Regions from separate parts of the Vibrio echinoideorum genome, predicted to be linked through region 1. Evidence: riboswitches for the same ligand, from Rfam matches in the RefSeq annotation. Region 1 holds a riboswitch; the other holds the start of a gene.
The links. Region 1 has a riboswitch for thiamine pyrophosphate ahead of thiC (phosphomethylpyrimidine synthase ThiC). Riboswitches for the same ligand answer to the same signal wherever they lie in the genome.
Positions count from the first base shown of each region.

Region 2: linked by a shared signal. The riboswitch ahead of thiB (thiamine ABC transporter substrate binding subunit) and the one ahead of thiC (phosphomethylpyrimidine synthase ThiC) in region 1 are both predicted to bind thiamine pyrophosphate.

Region 1 covers NZ_AP025483.1:36,732-44,579, reverse strand. Annotated here, with positions in the region: gene thiH (2-iminoacetate synthase ThiH) at 1-694, opposite strand, end outside; gene OCV36_RS00190 (thiazole synthase) at 702-1,466, opposite strand; gene thiS (sulfur carrier protein ThiS) at 1,469-1,678, opposite strand; gene OCV36_RS00180 (HesA/MoeB/ThiF family protein) at 1,675-2,457, opposite strand; gene OCV36_RS00175 (thiamine phosphate synthase) at 2,447-3,739, opposite strand; gene thiC (phosphomethylpyrimidine synthase ThiC) at 3,739-5,688, opposite strand; TPP riboswitch at 5,819-5,917, opposite strand; gene crcB (fluoride efflux transporter CrcB) at 5,980-6,363, opposite strand; gene OCV36_RS00160 (multicopper oxidase family protein) at 6,464-7,846, opposite strand.
Region 2 covers NZ_AP025483.1:355,745-363,592, forward strand. Annotated here, with positions in the region: gene tamB (autotransporter assembly complex protein TamB) at 1-2,030, shown strand, start outside; gene OCV36_RS01700 (gamma-glutamylcyclotransferase family protein) at 2,104-2,460, shown strand; gene OCV36_RS01705 (DUF2799 domain-containing protein) at 2,542-2,901, shown strand; gene fbp (class 1 fructose-bisphosphatase) at 2,995-4,005, opposite strand; gene mpl (UDP-N-acetylmuramate:L-alanyl-gamma-D-glutamyl-meso-diaminopimelate ligase) at 4,276-5,634, shown strand; gene OCV36_RS01720 (flavin prenyltransferase UbiX) at 5,672-6,295, shown strand; TPP riboswitch at 6,339-6,458, shown strand; gene thiB (thiamine ABC transporter substrate binding subunit) at 6,512-7,504, shown strand; gene thiP (thiamine/thiamine pyrophosphate ABC transporter permease ThiP) at 7,612-7,848, shown strand, end outside.

The DNA of each region.
Region 1 (7,848 bases):
TTCGCCAATCTTCCAAACCAATCAAGGCACCTATACCTATTTTATCGATCCCCGCTTTTGCCAAGCGATCGGGAGTTTCAAGGCGATATTCAAAATCCATTTTATTGCCACGTAGATGATGCTCAGCGTAAGTTCTGGGTTGATAGGTCTCTTGGTAAACCATAACAGCATCTAAGCCGAGAGTTTTAAGCTCTGCGTAATCATGTTGATCAAGCGGCTGCACTTCCATTGCAAGGTAGTTAAATTGCTTTTTAATATTCGGCAACACCTGTCGAAAGTAATTCATCCCGACCTTAGTTTCATGTTCACCGGTGACCAACAAAACGCTATCGAACTTCATCTTTTTGATAGCCGCACTTTCGGCATCAATTTCATCCAAAGTAAGTGTGCGGCGCTTGATACGGTTCTCCATTGAGAAGCCACAATACGTGCACGCATTAGCGCACAGGTTAGACAGGTACAAAGGAATATAAAGCGACATTGTATTGCCAAATCGCTTACGAGTTAGCGCTAGCGATTGTTGTGCCATCTGCTCTAAGTAAGGTTCTGCCGCCGGAGAGATCAGCGCCTTAAAGTCTTCTAAGTCGCGTTTGGGTTTACTCAGAGCACGTTCAACATCCGCTGCCGTTTTACTGAAGATAGACATACCAATGTCATCCCAGTTGAGCTGTTTAAATCGATCAACAAACGTCATAGCAATACTACTCGTCTAGGAATGAAGTTAACGGGCTCGAAGCAACCGCGTGAGATACTTTTCCTGCAAGTCCAGCAAGGTAAGCCATACGCCCTGCTTCTACCGCCAACTTAAAGGCAATCGCCATATCAACGGGCTGTTGAGACGCAGCTATCGCAGTATTCACTAGAACAGCATCCGCACCCATTTCCATTGCACGAGCAGCATGAGATGGTGCACCAATGCCCGCATCAACAATCACAGGAACATTCGCTTGATCGATAATTATCTCTAAGAAGTCTGCCGAAGCGATACCTTTGTTTGAACCAATTGGCGCACCTAGCGGCATAACCGCAGCACAACCCACCTCTTCCAAGCATTTACACAATACTGGATCGGCATGGCAGTAAGGCAACACAACAAAACCATCTTTAACCAGTTGCTCAGCAGCTTTAAGCGTCTCTATTGGGTCTGGCATCAAGTACTTTGGATCTGGATGAATTTCCAGTTTAAGCCAGTTTGTACCTAGCGCTTCACGAGCCAAATGCGCAGCAAAGACAGCATCTTTTGCATTCTTAGCGCCTGACGTATTCGGTAGTAAGTTCACGCCAGCATCAATGATGGGTTGTAAAATGTCGTCTTGCTCAGAACGAATATCAACTCTCTTCAACGCCATGGTTGCCAGTTGCGAGCCCGAAGCTTCAATAGCACTCGCCATCAAGTGCTTGTTCGCGAACTTACCCGTTCCTGTGAAGAGTCGTGATTGAAACGTTTTATCAGCGATAGTTAACATGGTTAGCCTCCTGCTATAGCTTGGAAAAGAGAAATAGCGTCGCCTTCATTGACGACAGTTTGTTGCCACTGGCTGCGCGGGACAACCGCATTATTGATTGCAAATACACAACCCAGATCAGGTAGTGATAGAGCCTGGATAATGTCCGCTAGAGACGACAAGTGCGCGACCTGTTCTGGTTGCTCGTTTATAGAGATCGTTATATGACTCATTGGATTTCTTCTTCTAAATGCTTAACTGCAGACGTACTGCACACGGGACATTCACTATCTTGAGTGACCATTAAGTTTTGCCAATTCATCGTTTGGCCATCGAACAGTTTGAGCTGGTGTGTTGTTACCTGAAACTCACCACGAGTTAAACGTTGAATGGCAGCCAAAGCTTGAAGGTTACCTATGGTGCCAACAACCGGGCCTATGATGCCGCTATCGCTACAACGAGTCGTTTGTGGGTGATGACTGAACGGAAACAAACAGTGATAGCACCCTTTCTGATTCTGATAATCAAAGACAATAAACTGGCCTTTCCAGCCAATTGCAGAACCGGAAATCAAAGGTGTATTGCTACCGAAGCATGCTTGGTTAACCTGGTGGCGTGACTTAAAGTTGTCAGTACAATCCAACACCAAATCAGCGAGCATCACTTCAAGTTCAAGCTGACTTTCACTCATTCGCTGATTGATGGTTCTTACTTGGCTGCGACTATTGAGCTCGCTCAGTTGTTGCTTCAAAGCTTCGACTTTAGGCGAACCTAACTGAATTTCTTTGAACGCGACCTGTCGTTGCAGGTTAGATGAATCCACACAGTCATCATCAACCAACACGATCTTTCCAACACCAGAAGCTGCAAGGTAAAGAGCCGCAGCATTACCTAAGCCACCACAACCAATCACTAACACATGGCTATTTAATAGGTTTCGTTGTCCTTGTTCACCGACTTCAGGTAACGCAATTTGTCGTTGATAACGAATAAATTCAAAGTCACTCAGCATAGCTAGGCTCCTGCATAACCTCTTCTTTGAGAGCTGGAGGTTTTGACGCCATCAGTTTTTCGAAAAATTCGATCACCTTTTTAGGGTCTTCCGCTAATGTAATCGCACGAACAACCGCCAAACTCGACACCCTACAATCCCACACCTGCTCAGCTGTCGATTGGTCAATACCACCAATAGCAACCGTCGGATAACCGGTGAGTTCTTTTGTATATGGGATAGTATCAATCAGCTGTTGATACAGAGATAAACGAACTATACCCTGAGGCTTTGATGGCATCTGCTTAGTCGTTGTTGGAAAGATGTGGCCTAGCGCAATATAGCTTGGGTTGATTTGAACAATGCGCAGTAACTCGTAATAGCCATGAGTCGATAAACCAATCTTTATACCCGCTTGGCTCAACTGTGAGAGGTTTGATTCTTCAATATCCTCTTGCCCCAAATGAACACCAAAAGCGTCATGCTTGAGTGCAAGCTGCCAGTAATCATTGATAAAAACTTGAGCGTTATGCTCTCGACCAAGCTCGATAGATCGTGTGATTTGTTGTTCTAAGTCCGCTTGCAGCGGGTTCTTAATACGTAGTTGGACAGTGTTGATTCCAAGCTTGAGTAATCTTTCGATCCACTCGACATCATCAACTACGGGGTATAAACCGAGGCTACTCTTATTCAACTCAGGAAAAGAAAGTGATGTCCCTTGGTTAGCCCAACCTACGCTTATGTCCAATAGTTGATCTTCAAGAACAGGGATAGGAAAATTTTGGTAATGTGCAGGCCATGTTCCACGTGAAACATTAGATGCTGATCGAGCTAAAACTAGTGCGTCTTCTAGTGGGAACTCCAACGCCAACAAAGTAAGTAACCAGGCAAAATGGCCGCGATTATCTAATTCCTGATGAGCTGTAGTTGCACTATTGATAGCACGATTAGCATCTAGGTGTGACCAGATATCCAATACAGCCGAATCATCTAAGACACCAATATAGATAGTATTCGGAGTTTGTACCAAAGCATCGCAGACGCCAGCTAGCGCCACTGAATGACTGTAATCAACAACATGGTTCAGTTCTGCTAGCTGACACACCGTCAATGAATCAACATCATGAGCAAAGCCAATAGATAACGCCTGCTGAGCATCAACGATAGAGAAGTATTGAGTTGGGCTTACGCCCAACTCAACTGCATCGGTTGCAAAGCCTTGTCGCTTAGCAACCAATAGACAGTTCTGCACCTCTCCCGTTAACTCAATATTTTGAGATGGGATGAGTATCTTCACTGTCATTATTCCTCTAGTTGAGCTTCTTTTGCACCTACTGCAGGGTGGTAAAGTTCAGAGCCGGTATCACGGAACTCTTGTGATTTCTGACGCATTCCTTCCAACGGGTTATCCAACATCTTAATTTCGATAGCCTGATCAGCCGCCACTTGTTCGGTGTCTTTCGCATACTCTCGTACTTCCTGAGAGATCTTCATCGAGCAGAATTTAGGTCCACACATAGAGCAGAAGTGAGCAACCTTACCCGACTCTTGTGGCAGAGTTTCATCATGGAAAGAACGCGCGGTTTCCGGATCTAAAGCTAGATTAAATTGGTCTTCCCAACGGAATTCAAAACGCGCCTTTGATAATGCATTGTCGCGGATTTGTGCGCCCGGATGTCCTTTTGCCAAGTCTGCTGCATGTGCTGCCAGCTTGTAAGTAATCAAGCCAGTCTTCACGTCTTCTTTGTTTGGTAAGCCTAAATGTTCTTTAGGAGTGACATAACAGAGCATCGCACAGCCGTACCAACCAATCATGGCGGCACCAATACCAGAGGTAATATGGTCGTAACCAGGGGCAATATCTGTCGTCAGTGGACCTAAAGTATAGAAAGGTGCTTCGTGGCAGTGCTCTAACTGCTCGTCCATATTCTCTTTGATTAGGTGCATTGGTACATGCCCAGGACCTTCAATGATCACCTGAACGTCGTATTCCCAAGCCACTTTAGTCAACTCACCTAGAGTACGTAATTCCGAGAATTGAGCTTCATCATTAGCATCAGCAATCGAACCCGGACGCAGGCCATCACCTAATGACAGAGCAACATCGTACTTCGCACAGATCTCACAGATCTCACGGAAGTGGGTATAAAGGAAGCTTTCTTGATGATGTGCAAGGCACCATTTCGCGATGATAGAACCGCCGCGAGAGACAATGCCAGTCACACGCTTAGCGGTCATAGGGACGTAACGAAGCAGTAAACCTGCGTGGATAGTAAAATAATCAACACCCTGCTCTGCTTGTTCAATCAAGGTATCACGCATCACTTCCCAGTTAAGGTCTTCCGCAACGCCATTCACTTTTTCAAGCGCCTGATACATAGGAACCGTACCAATCGGCACCGGACTGTTACGCAAGATCCATTCGCGAGTCTCGTGGATATTACGGCCGGTGGAAAGGTCCATCACGGTATCGCCACCCCAGCGAGTCGACCAGACTAGCTTCTCAACTTCTTCTTCAATCGAAGAGCTTACTGAAGAGTTACCGATATTGGCGTTCACTTTCACTAAGAAGTTTCGGCCAATAATCATAGGTTCTGATTCTGGGTGATTGATGTTTGAAGGGATAATAGCTCGACCTTCTGCAACTTCTTTGCGCACGAACTCAGGGGTAATTTCTTTCGGTAGGTTGGCACCGAAGTTATGGCCAGGGTGTTGATGATTAAGCTGCTCATCAGCAAACTTCTGACGTCCCATATTCTCACGTATTGCAATGTACTCCATCTCAGGAGTGATAATGCCTTGACGAGCATAATGCAGCTGGGTAACACATTGGTTACCTGTAGCACGACGAATTCTAGGTAGATTGCCGTAACGAAGGTCGTCTAGGGTTTCATCTTCTAAACGTTCTTTGGTGTAAACAGAGCTTACATCGTCTAACAGTTCCGTATCGCCACGCTCATCAATCCATTGCTCTCGCAACTTAGGAAGACCGTTATACAGGTCTATTTCGTGTGTAGGGTCTGTATAAACACCGGAGGTATCGTAAACTTGAATAGGTACATTAGGTTCGAATACAGGCTCTTTTTTGCTGCCACCCACAAGGCTATCAGCGAGTGATATTTCTCGGACAGGGACTTGAATGTCCGCTCGAGATCCTTGGATGTAAGCTTTTTTTGAATTTGGATAAGGTTGTACGGATAAAGAATCAATGAAATTCTTCGCTTCCAGTCTTGCTTGTTTACGACTCGACATAGCATTTTTCCTTGGCTTTTAGCCATTATTTATAGGGATAAAAATGCTTGACGGATTTGATGCTACAAGAGGGATTACAACAAGAAAATACAGTTGTGATCTGGAGATAGATCTCTAGAAGGATTCTAGTTAGATACCTACTCTTGTTCCCTTCGCAGGTATTAGCCTGATCAGGTTCAACGGATCCCGAGTTAACGGTCTCAGCCATATGGCACTCCGACAAGTTCGATCGAGTATATAAAAACGGCTTGGATAAACCAAGCCGAGTTGTTAACAAATCGTAAGAAAGTTTTAAGACTTTATCAAAAGTTGGAAGCCGATCCATGCTGCTGAGATGCTGAGAACCACGTTGAGTAGCACATTGAGTCCCATCTTAAAGAAAGCACCCTGCTGCATAAGAAGCACGTTATCCATCGAAAATGTAGAAAATGTAGTCAGTGCTCCAAGGAAACCAAGACCGATGATCTGCCTCCATGGTTCTGTCGCAACCATCTCATTCTCAAACGCTGCGATGAGTAAACCCATAATTAAAGAGCCAATTACGTTAACTGTCAGCGTACCGTAAGGGAAGCCACGTCCTAGCATCACCACACATAACTCTGAAATCAAATAACGCGAACAAGCACCAAATGCGCCACCAATGGCAATAAAACCTAAAATAGATAACTGACCCATGAATCCTCCCAAACAATAGTCCCTATATTCTAGCTTTACCGCCGATAAAAGCGAGGGTATAAACTAAGAATGCATGCGCAAATATTAAACGTTACAGGTGTCACTTAACTTCAATATATCCCATCAATCCCGTTTTCATGTGTTCAATAACATGACAGTGGTACATCCAACGCCCTGGGTTGTCTGCAACAAATGCAGCTTTAGCTCGGCCATTTTTTCCAAGTAGCACAGTATCTGTATGGAAAGGTTCTTCAATTTTTTTACCATCAATTTCCAATACAGTGAATGTATGACCATGAATATGAATCGGGTGATGATATTGAGTAACGTTCTTAAGATCGAATATGTAAGTCTTACCTAGTTCTAAAGTTGCCAACGGTTTAGGAATATTATCTTTACTCATTCCTTCCCATGCTCTTTTATTAGCAAGCCAAAACTTAGGCATGGACTTCCCATCTTTAGACACTGGTGATACCGCGCCCTCCCACTCGAATACAAAATCGATCTCTTCAGCATTAGCAATATCTAGGTTAGGTACTGGATTCAATGGTAATAATGGCAACACCCGCTCTTGAGTAAATGTTGAGTCTACGACTTCAAATTCACATAAAGGAAATGGGAAACGCCCCTTCATTTGGAGAACGTTAACTCGCTCCCCTGCTTTAGGAGCGATCAATCCGATATCAACACGCATACCCGGACCAATTTTATGTTGAGTCAGTTTATAAGGCGTTTTTACAGGATTACCATCGATGGCTATAACCCATGCTTCAGCCCCTTCGACAGCAATAGGGTAAGTGATCGTATTATCGACATTAGCAATACGCAGTCTAGTCGCTGCATACTGCTTCAACTGATATATGGGTTCATGGATTCCATTAACACTACTCCACTCACCAGGAGTGCCCATACGAGCACTGAGTCGTGGGATCATTAAATCTTTCCATTGACCCTGTTTGTCGATGTGCCAATGCTTAAGCATCAATGCGTGTTCTTCATCGAACCGTACTGGATTACTCTCTTCTACGATAATAAGACCAACTAAGCCCATACCAAGCTGCTTCACGCTATTCATGTGTGGGTGATACCAAAACGTACCGGCATCTGGCGGCGTAAATTCATAAATGAATGTTTCGCCAGGCATAATAGGAGGTTGGCTCAAGAAAGGAACGCCATCCATTTCGATTGGAATTCTTAGGCCATGCCAATGAATGGTAGTAGGTTCTGATAGCTTATTGGTAAAACGAATTATTACCTTCTCACCTTGTCGACACTGAATCGTTGGAGCAGGAATCTGTCCATTGAAACCCAAAATATTGGTATTAAATCCCTTCACTAACTCTGCTGTTGAGGGCTCAGCAGTTAAGTCATAAACATACTTTCCTTGCTCATCAGCAGACCGCTTCATTGAACAAGCGGGGAGTACTGTTAGTGCAGATATAGCGAGAGATGATTGAATAAACTTACGACGGGAAATATCCATAT
Region 2 (7,848 bases), 320 kb from region 1:
GTGTAGATTGGAACAATGAAGCCACATTAGAATCATTGTCTCTTCGTGGTTCTGTTACTCCATTACCAGCGCCTCAGGCCGATCTGGTATTGAAAGCGAATAACCTAACCTATCAAGATCAAAAGGTTGAAAGTATTGGGTTAACGGTGAACGGTGGTGAGAAGAAGCATACAGTGACACTTGATGTGATATCCGACATCGTGTCTACAAGCTTAGCTATTTCCGGTGAATTGATTCAAAAACCTTCTCTTATTTGGGATGGGTCGTTAGACAGAGTCAAAATTACCACTCAGCAAGGACCTTGGGTGTTAGAACAACCTGTCTCGATTAAGGCGGATGTTGACAAGCAGTTTGCTGATGTACAAGCACATTGTTGGAAGCAATCTGGTTCGAGTGTGTGTCTGGATGAAGATGTTCGTGTTGGAAAGTCGGGTGAGGTGAGATTGGCGATCAACCAATTCGACTTCGAACAGATTAAAGCTTTTGTCCCTAAAGAGACACAACTACAGGGCTTAGTGAATGCCGCGGTTCATGCTAAGTGGTCAGAACAAGGTGAGCCAGAAGTTACGGTTAGCGTCGATATGCCGAAAGGTCAGGTTGTTCAGCAAGTCGGAGAGCCAATCACGCTGGGTTGGGAAAGTATTGCATTGAATGCTCAGTTGAAAGACAACCAACTGAACGCCGACTTTAAACTGGATGTATCTGATAATGGCGACCTGTCTGGCACAGTATCGTTACCGGATATTCTCGCTGAAGATAAAATGGTCGATGCGGCAATTAATCTGACAACGTTCCATCTAGATTTCTTACAACCGATTCTTGGCGAATATAGCTTATTGAAGGCCGATCTTGAGAGTGATTTAAAAGTAAAAGGCTCTTTGATGCATCCTCAGGTCTTCGGTCAATTCTCTGTGGCTGGGATTCAAGTCAAGGGTGATGTAACGCCTGTTGATGTGAAAGATGGTCGTATTGATCTCGACTTTGATGGTTACAGCGCGAAGCTTGATGCGAATGTCGAAACTCCGGATGGTCATCTTGATATCGAGGGTTCTGGGGATTGGCAGGATCTTCAAGCGTGGCGATCAAAAGTCCGAATCTTTGCAGACGAATTGATGGTCGATGTTCCACCGATGGTTAAGGTTAAAGTTGTTCCTGACATGACCATTGATGTCACTCCAAAGTTGGCCAAAATAACGGGCGACATTAAATTGCCTTGGGGACGAATTTTGGTTGAAGATTTACCGCCTTCGGCTATCGGCGTTTCTTCTGATCAGATCATTTTAAATAAAGACCTCAAACCTGAGACTGAATCGACGATCCCATTTGATGTTGTAACCAATATTAATATCTCGATAGGGGATGACTTTAAACTTTCTGCTTTTGGCTTAGAAGGTGATTTAGTCGGTAAGTTGAATGTAGCTCAAAAAGATCAAGGCCCATTTATCACAGGTGAAGTGAATATCGTGGATGGTACTTATCAATCATTCGGGCAAGATCTCTTGATCGAAGAGGGTAAAATCCTGATGAATGGACCTCCAGATCAGCCATACGTGGCAATAAATGCGATTCGTAACCCGGATAATACTCAAGATGATGTGACTGCAGGTATTCGAGTTACAGGCCCTGCGACAGAGCCAACCATCGAGATTTATTCTGATCCTGCCATGCCACAAGCCAACGCGCTGTCTTATATTTTACGTGGTCAAGATATCGATGGAGAGTCGAGTGGTTCTATGACGACTACGTTAATTGGTTTGAGCTTAGCGAAGAGCGGTAAGGTCGTTGGTGAAATCGGCGAAGCCTTTGGTGTACAGGATTTACAACTGGACACAGCAGGCTCTGGGGATGACTCTCAGGTTACGGTAAGTGGCTATATTCTCCCAGGTTTACAGGTGAAATATGGTGTGGGTATCTTTAACTCGTTAGGCGAGTTTACCGTTCGTTATCGATTGATGCAGGATCTCTACGTGGAAGCCGTATCTGGTCTCGATAGTGCAGTGGATCTTCTTTATCAATTTGAATTTGAGTAAATCAATTTGAATTCGAGTTGCTGAGGTTTCATTCATTGGTCGGCATGCAAATCGAAAGGATTATGGGGTATTTATGCAGCATCTTGTTTTTGTATATGGAACGTTGAGACAAGGTCAATCGAACCACCACTATTTGCAGCAATGCGAGTACTTAGGCAGGTTTGATACACCACAAAGTTATGCTCTTTTTGACTTAGTTGCTTATCCAGCGATGATTCTTGGAAAGAAAAGTGTCGTTGGTGAGGTCTATATCATTAACGACGAAGTTTTGGCGTCGCTCGATCGGCTAGAAGATGTTCCGATTGAGTATCGTCGCGAGCAAATAGAGACTATATTTGGATTAGCATGGGTATATTTGTATCAGCTTGATCTAACAGCTAATAAAGAAATACTTTCGGGTGACTGGTGTAAGCGAAGCAACTCGCTATAGTAAATGAACTACTGAAAGCATTCTGACGTAATAGCTAACAGTCTTAATGTACAGGCTAGTCTTTTCCATCAGGAGGAAATTATGAAATATCTATTATTGGTACTATCATTATCGCTATTTGGTTGTGTGCAAACTCCACCACCACCGACATCAATGAACACGACCGATTGGCAGAGCTTTGGTGAAGAAAGGGCACTCAAAGGAAAAACAAAGCAGAGTGAAATGAGCTTGGCTGAAGCAGCCTCATCACCATCGATTGATGCAAATTTATATGCAGCATACGGGCAAGGTTATGAAGTCGGTAAAACTCAGTATTGTTCTCAAAACCCAAGAGCTTTAGGGCGCCGTGGTGAGACTTACCTCGGGATTTGCGATGATGTCGATAAATGGTTCCGTTTCAACTTTGAACGGGGCGCAGAATCGAAGTTTGAAATTCGATAATACTGTCTCGCGCTTAAATAGCGTCACTAAAAAAGCCAGCATCTGTGATGCTGGCTTTTTTAGTGACGCTATTTCGAGAAATAAGCGAGAGAATTAGTCTCGGTTAAGCTCAAGAAACTCTTCTACTTTGCGAACCATATCTGTCGTTCCAACAAAGAAAGGTACACGTTGGTGCAACTCAGTTGGCTTGATATCCATGATACGTTGAACACCGTCTGATGCGATACCACCAGCCTGTTCCATAAGGAAAGCTATTGGGTTGCACTCGTACAACAGACGCAGTTTTCCTTGAGGGTGACTTTGTGTGCTTGGGTATAAGTAGATACCGCCTTTCAGCAGGTTACGATGGAAGTCTGATACTAGAGAGCCAATGTAACGAGAGGTGTAAGGACGGTTATCACTCGGCTCATCTTCTTGGCAGTACTTGATGTACTTTTTAACACCCGTAGGGAAACGGAAGTAGTTACCTTCGTTGATCGAGTAAATCTTGCCTTCATCAGGGATCATCATGTTTTCATGAGATAGACAGAAGGTACCCAGCGATGGGTCGTAGGTGAAGCCATTTACGCCAGCACCTGTTGTGTAAACAAGCATGGTTGAAGAACCGTAAATTACGTAACCCGCAGCGACTTGCTTGTGTCCAGGTTGTAGGAAATCTTCTTGTGTTGGCGGAGTGCCAATCGGTGATACTCGACGGTAGATAGAGAAAATTGTACCAACCGATACATTCACATCGATGTTTGAAGAGCCATCTAATGGATCCATCAGAACAACGTATTTTGCGTTTTTGTTGAGCTCTTTATTGAAGGCAACCGCTTCGTCTTCTTCTTCACTTGCTACACCACAAACTTGGTCACGAGCTTCTAGAGCCGCTTTAAATTTGTCGTTCGCGTAAAGGTCTAGCTTTTGTTGCTCTTCACCTTGAACGTTGTCTGTACCAACAGCGCCAGTAATGTCGACAAGACCTGCTTTGTTGATTTCACGGTTAACAATTTTTGCAGCAAGACGAATTGATGACAAAAGGGATGATAGATCACCACTTGCATGGGGAAAGTCATTTTGTTTTGCAACAATGAACTCACCAAGGGTGCGCATCTCAGACATGTTATTTCCTTAAACTTCTCTCAATATTAGGGGGGATTTGAGCACTGTAGATTAGGCCTCTTGAGTGGGCTTTATTCATCTAGACGCTTACCTAAATTCTAAAGGTTAGATCTTTTTAATGGTAATGAACTAAGCGACACAGATCTCACTTACTATGTCGACTAAATTTGTTTTGCATTGCTGCTCGCTTTTAATCGCCATTTAATGATAATGAGTGCAAGTAGTTTGATTTAGACATGGCTCATTTAGCCAAGCGTTTGGAAGCAATATATGCATATTCACATCTTAGGAATTTGTGGCACCTTCATGGGTGGTGCCGCGGTATTGGCTCGTCAATTAGGTCACAAGGTTACGGGTAGTGACGCGAATGTTTATCCTCCAATGAGCACCTTGTTGGAGTCTCAGGGGATTGAGATTATTGAAGGGTTCGACCCTAGTCAATTAGAGCCAAGGCCTGATCTCGTGGTTATCGGTAATGCCATGAGCCGTGGTAACCCGTGTGTTGAGTATGTATTGGATAATAACCTTAGATACACATCTGGCCCGCAATGGTTGCAAGAATTTCTACTGCATGACCGTTGGGTTCTTGCGGTCTCGGGAACGCATGGCAAGACTACTACATCAAGCATGTTGGCTTGGATCTTGGAAGACTGTGGCTATGCACCGGGCTTCTTAGTTGGCGGTGTGTTGGGTAACTTTGGTATATCTGCTCGCCTTGGTGAAAGTATGTTCTTCGTGGTTGAAGCCGACGAATACGACAGTGCTTTTTTCGATAAACGATCTAAGTTCGTTCATTATCATCCAAGAACGTTAGTGATGAATAATCTTGAGTTCGATCATGCGGATATCTTTGATGATCTTGAAGCGATCAAGCGACAGTTCCATCATTTGGTCCGCACAGTGCCAAGCAATGGCCGTATTTTCTCACCGAAGCAAGATACCGCGATCCAAGATGTGTTATCTCGTGGTTGCTGGAGTGAGACTGAATCGAGCGGCGAATTTGGCGATTGGGATGCTAAGAAACTGGTTAAAGATGGCTCCAAATTTGAGGTCTATTTCCAAGACGAATGTGTTGGAACCGTAGACTGGGATTTGGTTGGCGATCATAACGTAAGTAATGCCTTGATGGCGATTGCGGCGGCAAGACATGTTGGTGTGACACCCGACTTAGGATGTGAATCACTGGCAACTTTCATTAATACCAAGCGTCGCTTAGAGTTTAAAGGTGAGGTGGGCGGTGTTTCTGTCTATGACGATTTTGCACATCACCCAACGGCGATTGAACTTACTCTGGGTGGCTTACGTAATAAGGTCGATACGAAAAAAATCATTGCCGTTTTAGAGCCTCGTTCTGCCACCATGAAGCGTGGTGTGCATAAAGAAACCTTGGCTGATTCGCTCAAACAGGCGGATTCTACCTACTTATTCCAGCCGGATAACATTGATTGGTCTGTACAAGATGTTGCCGATGCGTGCCATCAACCCGCACATGTAAGTGATGACATGGATGCATTCGTTGCTAGAATTGTCTCAGAGGCACAAGCGGGCGACCAAATCTTAGTAATGAGTAATGGTGGCTTTGGTGGTATTCACCAGAAATTGTTGGATGCGTTGGCACTCAAGGGCTAACTGATCCACGACCTTATATTTTGAAGTAATTGAGAACATGACAAAATACGATAAAGCTATAACCCTCGCTTTCACTGGCGCATCAGGTGCGCCTTATGGCCTGCGTTTACTTGAATGCCTTTTGGCGGCGGATTATCAGGTTTATTTACTGATATCGTCGGCTGCGCGAGTGGTGTTGGCGACCGAGCATGAACTTAAGTTACCTGCTGGACCAGATGCAGCGAAACAAGCTTTGGTTAAACACCTTGGGTGTGACCCCGAAAAGCTGGTGGTGTGTGGCAAAGATGATTGGTTCTCGCCGGTTGCCTCTGGTTCTGCAGCGCCGAAGCAGATGGTAGTCTGCCCATGTTCCGCAGGAAGCTTGGCTTCAATTGCTCATGGCTTATCGGATAATCTGATTGAACGAGCTGCAGATGTGGTCATGAAAGAACGAGGCCAACTATTGTTGGTGGTTCGTGAGACGCCATTTTCGACGCTGCACTTAGAGAACATGCATAAGCTATCGACCATGGGTGTGACGATTATGCCTGCCGCTCCGGGTTTTTATCATCAACCTAAGTCGATTGAAGATCTGGTCGATTTTATGGTGGCGCGCATTTTGGATCATCTTGGCATCGAGCAAGGTTTAGTGCCACGTTGGGGTTACGATCAACGTAATTGATCCAAACTTGATAGCTTATTGTTAAAATTCGAATTACAATTCTGAACACTCATCGGGGAGCGAACCATTCAAATAATGAATGCGAGCTGAGATCAAGCAAGTGCTTGGGACCCGTAAACCTGAACCAGATAATGCTGGCGTAGGAATTGAGTTAGGAACAACTTCTACCGTTCTCCTCCCTCAAACCTGTGCCGCTCAGACCATGGAGAGCGTCCAGTGAAATTCACATTAACAACTCTTGCTGTTACTACAGCCATCTCTTTTTCTGCCTTTGCTGCAGACAATACCCTAACGGTTTACACCTATGACTCTTTTGCAGCGGATTGGGGCCCTCGTCCTGCCGTTGAAAAAGCATTTGAAGAAAAGTGTGGTTGCGATGTGAACTTTGTCGCGCTAGAAGATGGCGTGTCGATTCTGAACCGCTTGCGCCTTGAAGGCAGTAATAGCAAAGCAGATATCGTGTTAGGCCTAGATAACAATCTAATGGCTGAAGCAAAAGCGACGGGTTTATTGACTGAGCACAGTGTTGATACGTCATCAGTGACACTTCCTAACGGCTGGAACGACAGCACCTTTGTCCCTTATGACTTTGGCTACTTTGCGTTTATCTATAACAAAGAGAAACTAGCAAACCCACCTAAGAGCTTGAAAGAACTGGTTGAGCAGCGTGACGACCTCAAGGTTATTTACCAAGACCCACGTACATCAACGCCGGGTCAAGGCATGATGCTATGGATGAAGTCAGTATACGGTGATGAAGCGACAGCAGCTTGGAAGAAGCTTGCTCAGAAGACGGTTACGGTTACTAAAGGCTGGTCTGAGGCTTACTCTATGTTCTTAGAAGGCGAGTCGGACTTAGTCTTGTCTTACACAACATCTCCGGCTTACCACATCATTGCAGAAAGTGACTCTAAGTACGCAGCTGCAAGCTTCGAAGAAGGCCATTACACTCAAGTCGAAGTGGCAGCTAAGGTTAAAGGCAGTAAGAACGAAAAACTGGCTGATGAGTTTATGGCGTTTATCCTAAGTGACGAGTTCCAATCGGCAATGCCAACGGGCAACTGGATGTACCCAGTGACTGACATCGAACTACCAAAAGGGTTCGAGCAGTTAACGGTACCGCAGAAAGCTCTGAGCTTTACGCCTGAAGAAATCGCCTCTAAGCGTAAGGCTTGGATTCGCGAATGGCAGAGTGCACTTACTTTCTAACTTAATTGTCTAACGATTAGCTTTCTAAAAACTAGCTTTTAACTTTCTGTATTTAAAGGTTCGTTCAATATACTTTGAGCGAACTATTTACGGTAAAAAATCAATTTATGATAAAGAAAACACCTAAGGTCGGGATCTGGGTTGCGATACTCATTACCGCCTTCGTGGTTTCAGCAGTTGGGGCATTGCTTAGCAATGCCCCTTCTCTTGATATCAGCCAAGTATGGTCCGATCCTTACTATTGGCATGTAACGAAATTCAGTTTTTATCAAGCGACACTCTCAACTTTACTGAGTGTTGGCTTTGCTATACCCATTGCTCACGCTCTATGTCGCAGGCAATTT